2 regions of the Glutamicibacter sp. NPDC055354 genome follow, and region 1 is predicted to be linked to the other one. Evidence: riboswitches for the same ligand, from Rfam matches in the RefSeq annotation. Region 1 holds a riboswitch; the other holds the start of a gene.

Region 1 (4,178 bases):
ACCGTCGGCCAGTTGCGCGGTGGCCGCCAACCCGCCGTCGGCCGGGACGAGCAATCCGCCCAAGGTCAAGGCCAGCGTCGACTTTCCAGCGCCATTCTCGCCGCGAATCACCGTCGCGGTGCCCGCTTGCACTTTCACGTCCACCGCTTGGGTGCGCGGTGCCGTGGCGGTGCGGGCGGATACCAGCTGCTGCGCTTCCAGCAGCATGGCACCGGCACCGTTCGTTGCCCGGGCCACCTGCGGGAAGTAGCCTGGAATCCACAGCCCGGCAGCAGCCAGCTCCTCGCGCACCGTTTCATCGGTGTACAGCTGCTGCGGGTCCAGATCGTGCGCGACTCCCCCACCGGGCTGCAGCACGATAACCCGGTCCACATGCTGCGCCCAGGCTTCAATCCGGTGTTCCACGACGACCAGCGTGGCACCGGAAAGCCGGGCGGCGTTCAGCACCGCATCGCGCAAGAGCTCAATGCTCTGCGGGTCCACATTGGCAGTCGGTTCATCGAGCAGCATGACGCTGGGTTCCATGGCCAGAATGCCGGCCAAGGCCAACCGCTGTTTCTGTCCGCCGGAAAGTTGCTGGGTGCGGTGCTCGAAGGACAGCGCACCCAGACCCACAGCGTCCAGCACTTCGGGGATCCGCTGGCGGATCAGTTCGGGATCCATTCCGAGGTTCTCCGCGCCAAAGGCCACATCATCGGCGACCCTGCTTTGCACTACCTGGGTTTCCGGGTCTTGCTGCATCAAGCCCACCGGGTGGCTCCGGATGAAGGCATCGCTGCCATCTATGAGCAGCCGGCCAGCGACTTGATCGCCCTCATCCGCATCCAGCAACCCGGCCATCGCGTGCAGCAAGGTTGACTTGCCGGCGCCCGATGGACCGACCAGCAGCACCTTCTCACCGGCGTGGATCACAAGGTCCAGTCCCGAGATGGCAGGATTCTTCCTCTCGGAGTGCTGCCAGCCGAACCCCGTTGCGGTGATGGCGGCACCGCGCTGGGTCAGCGAGGCTGCGCCGGAATTGGCAAAGGAACTCATTTTGCGCTTTCCAGGTGCGCACGCCGGCTCGGCAGGGCGCTCAATGCACCGGTCTTCGCCAGTCCACGCGTGGCCAACCAGGACAGCAGCCCTGCGACGACTACGCCGGAAATACCGGTGGCGATCACGTGGAAGATCTTCATTCCGGCGGTGTACTCAACATAGTAGGCCAGGATGTAGGCCTCGGAAATGCCGGCGAACAAGCCAGCGAACAAGCCGGCCAGCAGCGCCACGCCCAGGTTCCACTTGCGGTAGCGGAATGCTGCGAAGACCAGCTCTGCACCCAGGCCCTGGACCAGGCCGGAGATCAGTACGGTCAAGCCGTAGTGCGAGCCCAGCAGCGCTTCAACTACGGCGGCCAGCAGCTCGCAGTAGATTGCGGCGCCTGGCTTGCGGATGATCAGTGCGCCGAGCACCGCCGGGAAGAGCCACATGCCGGTGAGCAGCGCGGTGGCTGGCGGGAAAGCCGCAAAGGCGAGTGAGAACAGGCCATAGCCGGCACTCCACGCCCAGAAAATAACCCCTGAAGCGACGGCGATCACCGAGGCGACGACGATATCAACTACACGCCAGCCGGTACGCTGCTTCGAAACTGTTTCGTTCATTGCTGGTCCTCCTGTGGAAAGGAGGGGAGATGGACGGAATGAGGGCATACTGCCGCGCCTATCCGCATCCGAGATGCTCGACTTCCTTCGCCGGTACTAGCCGGGGCAGGTTCGAGGGTCTGCGATCTATCGCACTCTCAGCGTCTTGCGACTTTTTTTAAAAGTCTGACGCTCCCCTGTCGGAATAATTACTGCTCCCCCACCATACCGCAGGTATGCTGGGCAGAGGAACGATATGTCAAGAGCTTGATCGCGAGGAAAAAATGGATAAAGTGCAGAAACTTGCCACTACCGGTATCACCGTTGGCGCTGGCATGCTCGGCGGCAAGCTGGTTGATTTCCTTTGGTTGAAGGCAACCGGCAGCAAAGCACCACGCAAGGGCACTGAGGAAGCAGCGGAAGCTTCTTTCCGCCGTGCCTTGGGCTTCGCAGTCGTTTCGGCCCTGGTCGCAGCAATCCTGCAGACCGTGGCTGATCGCAGCGCCAACAAGGTTGTTGCCAAGTTCACCAAGTAAGCTTCGGCGTTGAGCCAAAAGCGGGAGCCGCCCAGAGGGGCGGCTCCCGCTTTTTCTCAATCTTGTTCGTCTGGCGATCCGGTCTTGGAAACCGGGGTGGTTCCGGTCGGCGGTGTTCCGTTGACCTTGTTGACCACGTGGCTCAGCTCATCGGAGAACAGGGTTTCCTTGGCAGCGTGCTTGGTCCGGTAGCCGGAACGGCCAATCATGTGGGCCGAAACCGGTGCGGTCAATAGCTGCATTCCCCAGGCCAGCACGAGTACCGGCACCACAGCCCAGCTGCGCAGGTAAATGGCCAGTCCAGCGAAAATCAGCAGGAAGCCGAGTACCTGCGGTTTGGTCGCTGCATGCATGCGGGTGAGCATGTCCGGGAAGGTCAGCAAGCCGATGCCTGCGATCAATGACATCAGGCAGCCAAGGATCAGCAGGACGGCAACGAGGACATCAAGGAAGATTTCCATTAGGCGTTCCTCTGATCCGAAACGAAGCGCGAGACGGTCACCGAACCGATGAACCCGAGCATGCAGGCGGCCACGACGAACAGCAAGTAGTCGGTGTGCTTGTGCAGCACCATTTCCAGGCACAGCGCGGCGGAGATGATCAGCAGCATCACGTCCAGGGCCAGCACCCGGTCAAGGATTGACGGCCCCTTGGCAACACGGACCAGGCAGGCGACAGCACCGAGCCCGAGCATGATGCCGCAGATCCAAATGACGATATCCAGCATGTTACCCCTTCCTCGCATCAAAGTTCGGTCCGCATTCGCTCTTGATCGCTTCGTACTCGTCTCGGCTGCCGATAGCCATGATCAGCCGGCGTTCGATGTCCCGGATGCCGGAACGCGCCTTCTCCACGTCCGCAGGCGACTCGATGTCGATGTAGTGCAGGTACAGCGTCGACGAGCTGCGGTCCACGTCGATCACGAAGGAGCCCGGGATCAGCGTGAGCACGTGGCCCACGGTCATCACGATCAGGTCCGAGTCGGTGCGCAGCGGGACCGCAATGACCGCGCTGCGGGTGCGCTTCCCGCGGACCAGCGCCAGCCAGGCCACGTGGACGCTGGCCGCGAAGACCTGTCCGAGGAACCAGATGAACAGCTTCAGGCAGTACCAGGCATTGATCCGGCCCGAAAGGACCACCGGCGGCAGCGGGAACAGGTTCACGATCAGCAGCGCGATGATCACGCCGAAGACCATGTTCCCCAGGGAGAAGTCCTGCCAGAGAGCACCCCAGACGAAGAGCAGCAGCAGAAGCAGCGGCCATTCCTGCTTGAGTGTCGCGCGGTGGCGCACGCCGGAGGTATCCAGCGCATCGTCAATGCGCTGGTCACGCGGTTCAAAGTTCTTGTTCGGCATCATCCCTCCAATCAGAATGGCAAGATCGAGCTGATATACGGTTCGCGGGCGATCAGTTCCGCAGCCACCCGCTCGCAGAATTCGAAGATCGGCCCGGCAAAGACGGTCAGGGCGATGCCCGCAAGCACCAGCGAACCGGTGGCGTAGCGCATGCCCCACGGCAAGGAGTCGGCTTCCAGCTGCTTGGCCAGTTTCAACCCCAAGCGGGGGTTCTGCGCGCCGCCGGCCAACGTCTCGTCGGCGACCTGCGTCGCTTCGGCCACCAGGTCCTGGTTGGGCACCTCGGCATCAGCGGCACGGCGCCAGAACACACGGGCCCACACGCGGATGATCGCCATCAAGGTCAGCAGGCTGGTCAGCAATCCGGCGCCGATCACGACCCAGGTCAGCGGATCGGCATCCTGCGCGGCCGCATGCAATAGCCCGAATTTGCCCAGGAATCCGGAGAACGGCGGGATGCCGCCCAGATTGATGGCCGGGATGAAGAAGAGCAGGGCCAATGCCGGGGAAAGCTTGGCCAGCGAGCCGAGCCGGGTGACATTCGAGCTGCCGGCACGGCGTTCGATCAGTCCCGCCACCATGAACAGCGAAGTCTGCACGATGATGTGGTGGCCCACGTAGTAGATGGTCGCGGCGATGGCCAGCGGCCCGCCCACGGCCACGCCGAA
Region 2 (4,178 bases), 150 kb from region 1:
GAGGTGCTGACCAAGGTCTCGATCTTGCGTGAAGAGTTCTTGTATTTGCACAATTACAATCCAATTGAGCACGTCACTTCCCGGGTGAAAACTCCGGAGAGCATCATGCGCAAGGTCTCCCGCCGGAACATCTCCCCGTCCCTGCCTGCCATTCGCGAGAACATCAGCGACATTGCCGGCGTGCGCATTACCTGCAGTTTCGTCAAGGACATCTACAAGGTTCTGAACACGCTAACCTCGCAGAATGACCTGAAGGTCCTCCAAATCAAGGACTACATCAAGAACCCGAAGCCCAACGGCTATAAAAGTGTCCATGCGATCGTGCAGATCCCGGTCTACTTATCCGATGGCCCGGTCGATGTCGTGGTGGAGCTGCAGATCCGTACCATTGCCCAGGATTTCTGGGCAAGCCTGGAACATAAGATCTTCTACAAGTACGAGGGCGAAGTTCCAGAACATCTAGTGCAAGAGCTTGCCGACGCGGCGGCCATGGCGACGAAACTCGACATGCAGATGCAGCGCTTGCATACCGAAGTCCACGGCCATGATGCCAATCAGGCACCGAGCCAAGAGGCGGATTTCGATACGACAGCGATCCAGGGGCTGCTGTCGCTGGCTCAGCAAGCCAAGGACGGGAACCAGGAGAAGGACTTGGATCACTAGCCGTTCATGCCCTCGAAGGACAATGCTGCTTCGGGGCCGGAAACCAAAAAAGATCCTCGGCCGAGGCCGAGGATCTTTGATTTGGTAGCGGCGCCGGGACTCGATCCCGGGACCTCACGATTATGAGTCGTGCGCTCTAACCAGCTGAGCTACGCCGCCACAAGTGAGAAGCAATCCAGTAGAAGCCAAGAATGCTTCTCACTCAGAGCCCCCTGCCGGAATCGATCCGGCGACCTCGTTCTTACCAAGAACGCGCTCTACCACTGAGCTAAGGGGGCAACGAGTAAATACTCTACACGGATTTCCCGGCAAAGAAAAATCGGCGGATCACCCCGGAAAAGACCCGGAAAATTCTGTAAAACCACTAGTCAATGGCTATTTATCCCCTCACTCGCCACCCCGGGGACGAAGGGTGGGACAAAAAGTGCCCTGGTGACGATGCTCACGGGAGTGCTCCTCGTGGTCAATCGCGGATTTGCCCGGGTGCGCAGGATAGAATCCCGCGGATTCTTCCCGGTGGCCAAGCATCGAATTACTCCGCTTGGAATTTCGGAACGCTGCCACCTTTTCCCGCTCCAGAACCCGTGACCGAGCGGCACTTGGGCAACACCCGATCCACCCTGGCACGCAGGCACGGCTCCAGCGGCCGGCAGTTGGATCCCAGGCCGCGAACCGGGGTGCTGGAAACCGCCAGGAAGGCAACAGCTCCTTGCCGCCCATTCCGGTCTTGAGTAGGAATATTGTGACCTCAGCAACAAATTCCCGACGGATTTTGCAAACCTCAAAAACCTGTGTAAAGTATTTACCTGTTGCCCCCTTAGCTCAGTGGTAGAGCGCGTTCTTGGTAAGAACGAGGTCGCCGGATCGATTCCGGCAGGGGGCTCGAAATAAGAGAGGCAATCTGGTTCCAGATTGCCTCTCTTTTCGTTTATCCCGCAGATGCCGTGTAGCCACTGCGAGCATGGCCCAGGGCACACCCCAAGCTGCAGCACCGGCTACCGGCTGCGTCTTGCGCCCCGGATTCCAGGTGCCCCCGGCAAGAGTCTCCGGCCAATGAAAAGCATCTTGGCCCGCCACAGCCGGCCCTTCCCACTTCCTTGATGTCAGGCCCTGACCACTGGGTTTGCGTTTAACCCTCGCAAGCGTGCTAAGTTGTTCGCGACCACACGGGTGCCCTGGCAAGGGCTGAGATCGGGCTATCGCCGTCCGCGACCGTTGAACCTGTCCGGGTAATGCCGGCGAAGGAAGTGAGTTTCCCCAGTGGAACAAATTGAACAGCACCCTGCCCACACCCTTGCCTACCGTGAATCTGCGGGAATTTCTGTTCCCGTCACGCAGATCCAATTGGCAGACTCCCCCAATGGACAGTCCAACGAGCCGCTGGCTGTATATCGCACCAGCGGACCGGGAAGCGAGCCCACCCAAGGCCTGCAACCCTTCCGCGAGCGGTGGATCCTGGAACGCGGGGACGTGGAAACCTATGCAGGCCGCGAACGCAACCTGCACGACGACGGACGCTCAGCGGTCCGCCGCGGCACGGCCAGCGCGGAATGGGCCGGACGCTCAGCCCCGCCGCTGCAGGCCGTTGGCGGAGCCCGCGTGACGCAAATGCACTATGCGCGTGCCGGGATCATCACCCCGGAAATGCGCTATGTGGCCCTGCGCGAGGAATGCGATGTCGAGCTGGTGCGCAGCGAGCTCGCGGCCGGGCGAGCCATCATCCCGGCGAACATCAACCACCCGGAATCCGAGCCGATGATCATCGGCAAGGCGTTCCTGGTCAAGATCAATGCGAATATCGGCAACTCGGCGGTGACCAGCTCCATCGCAGAAGAAGTCTCCAAGCTCCAGTGGGCGGCCAAATGGGGCGCGGACACGGTTATGGACCTGTCCACCGGAGATGACATCCACACCACCCGCGAGTGGATCATCCGCAACTCCCCGGTCCCCATCGGCACCGTGCCGATCTACCAGGCGTTGGAGAAGGTCAACGGCGAAGCCAACGAACTGACCTGGGAGATCTTCCGCGACACCGTCATTGAGCAGTGCGAGCAGGGCGTGGACTACATGACCATCCACGCCGGGGTGCTGCTGCGCTACATCCCGCTGACTGCCAACCGGGTCACCGGCATGGTCTCGCGTGGCGGGTCCATCATGGCCGGCTGGTGCTTGGCGCACCACCAGGAGAATTTCCTCTACACCCACTTCGATCAGCTGTGCGAGATCTTCGCGCAGTACGACGTGGCCTTCTCGCTGGGCGACGGGCTGCGCCCGGGTTCCATCGCAGATGCGAACGACGCCGCCCAGTTCGCCGAGCTGGACACCCTGGCCGAGCTGACCAAGCGCGCCTGGAAGTACGATGTGCAGGTGATGGTCGAAGGCCCGGGGCATATCCCGTTCCATCTGGTGCGCGAGAATGTGGAACGCCAACAGCAGCTGTGCGATGGGGCGCCGTTCTATACCCTGGGCCCGCTGGTCACCGACATCGCCCCGGGCTACGACCACATCACCAGCGCCATTGGCGCCACGGAGATCGCACGGTACGGGACCGCGATGCTCTGCTACGTCACTCCCAAGGAGCATCTGGGACTGCCCAACCGGGATGATGTGAAGACCGGGGTGATCACCTACAAGATCGCTGCGCACGCCGCCGATCTGGCCAAGGGCCACCCGGGCGCCACAGCGCGGGATGATGCGCTGAGCAAGGCGCGCTTCGAATTCCGCTGGAATGACCAGTTCGCGTTGTCCCTTGACCCGGTCACCGCACAGGAATTCCATGATGAGACCTTGCCGGCCGAGCCGGCCAAGACCGCCCACTTCTGCTCCATGTGCGGGCCGAAGTTCTGCTCCATGCGCATCTCCCAGGATATCCGCGACGAGTACGGCTCGGCCGAGGCGCAAGCCGCCCTGGCCGGGATGGCGCAGAAAAGCAGGCAGTTCCTGGAAAGCGGCGGCACGGTCTATCTCGGGGACGGGATCCCGGTGGGAACTCCTGCTCCGTAAATAGCCTGCGGCGCACGAAAAACGCCCTTGGGGCAAGCTTTCGGCTTGCCCCAAGGGCGTTATTCAATGCTGTTCAGCTGCGTGCGGCTGGCTTAGTAGTCGCGACGTCCACCGCTGCGGCCCGAGTCGCTGAAGCGATCCTTGCCGCCGCGTCCGCCACCGCCGAAGCCGCCACGTCCGCCGCCGCGTCCGCCACCGAAACCGCCACGGCCGCCACTGCGTCCGCCGCCGAAGCCACCACCACGGCCGCCACGGAAGCCACCGCGGTCGCCTTCGTCGTCACGGCGCGGGCTGCGGCCATTGTCGAGCTCGAGCTCGATGGCTTCGCCGCCGATGCGGGTCTTGGACAGTGCACGCCACTGGTCCTTGCTCAGCTCTGCTGGCAACTCGACCAGGGTGTGGTCCGAACGGATCTCGATGCCGCCGATTTCCGAAGAATCGAAGCCGCCCTCGTTGGCCAGTGCGCCAACGATCGAGCCCGGCTGCACGCGGTTGCGTCGGCCTACGGCCAG

What was found. Region 1 has a riboswitch for thiamine pyrophosphate ahead of ACWICV_RS06975 (ECF transporter S component). Riboswitches for the same ligand answer to the same signal wherever they lie in the genome.
Region 2: it holds a riboswitch for thiamine pyrophosphate, as region 1 does, so the genes downstream of both, thiC (phosphomethylpyrimidine synthase ThiC) here and ACWICV_RS06975 (ECF transporter S component) in region 1, are expected to answer to the same signal.

Annotation. Positions count from the first base shown of each region.
Region 1 is NZ_JBSHMB010000001.1:1,491,792-1,495,969, forward strand. Features, by position in the region: gene ACWICV_RS06970 (ATP-binding cassette domain-containing protein) at 1-1,035, opposite strand, end outside; gene ACWICV_RS06975 (ECF transporter S component) at 1,032-1,640, opposite strand; TPP riboswitch at 1,706-1,828, opposite strand; gene ACWICV_RS06980 (DUF4235 domain-containing protein) at 1,904-2,155, shown strand; gene mnhG (monovalent cation/H(+) antiporter subunit G) at 2,212-2,616, opposite strand; gene ACWICV_RS06990 (monovalent cation/H+ antiporter complex subunit F) at 2,616-2,882, opposite strand; gene ACWICV_RS06995 (Na+/H+ antiporter subunit E) at 2,884-3,513, opposite strand; gene ACWICV_RS07000 (Na+/H+ antiporter subunit D) at 3,522-4,178, opposite strand, start outside.
Region 2 is NZ_JBSHMB010000001.1:1,340,928-1,345,105, forward strand. Features, by position in the region: gene ACWICV_RS06260 (GTP pyrophosphokinase) at 1-663, shown strand, start outside; tRNA gene ACWICV_RS06265 (tRNA-Met) at 746-822, opposite strand; tRNA gene ACWICV_RS06270 (tRNA-Thr) at 870-941, opposite strand; tRNA gene ACWICV_RS06275 (tRNA-Thr) at 1,475-1,546, shown strand; TPP riboswitch at 1,820-1,927, shown strand; gene thiC (phosphomethylpyrimidine synthase ThiC) at 1,924-3,666, shown strand; gene ACWICV_RS06285 (DEAD/DEAH box helicase) at 3,759-4,178, opposite strand, start outside.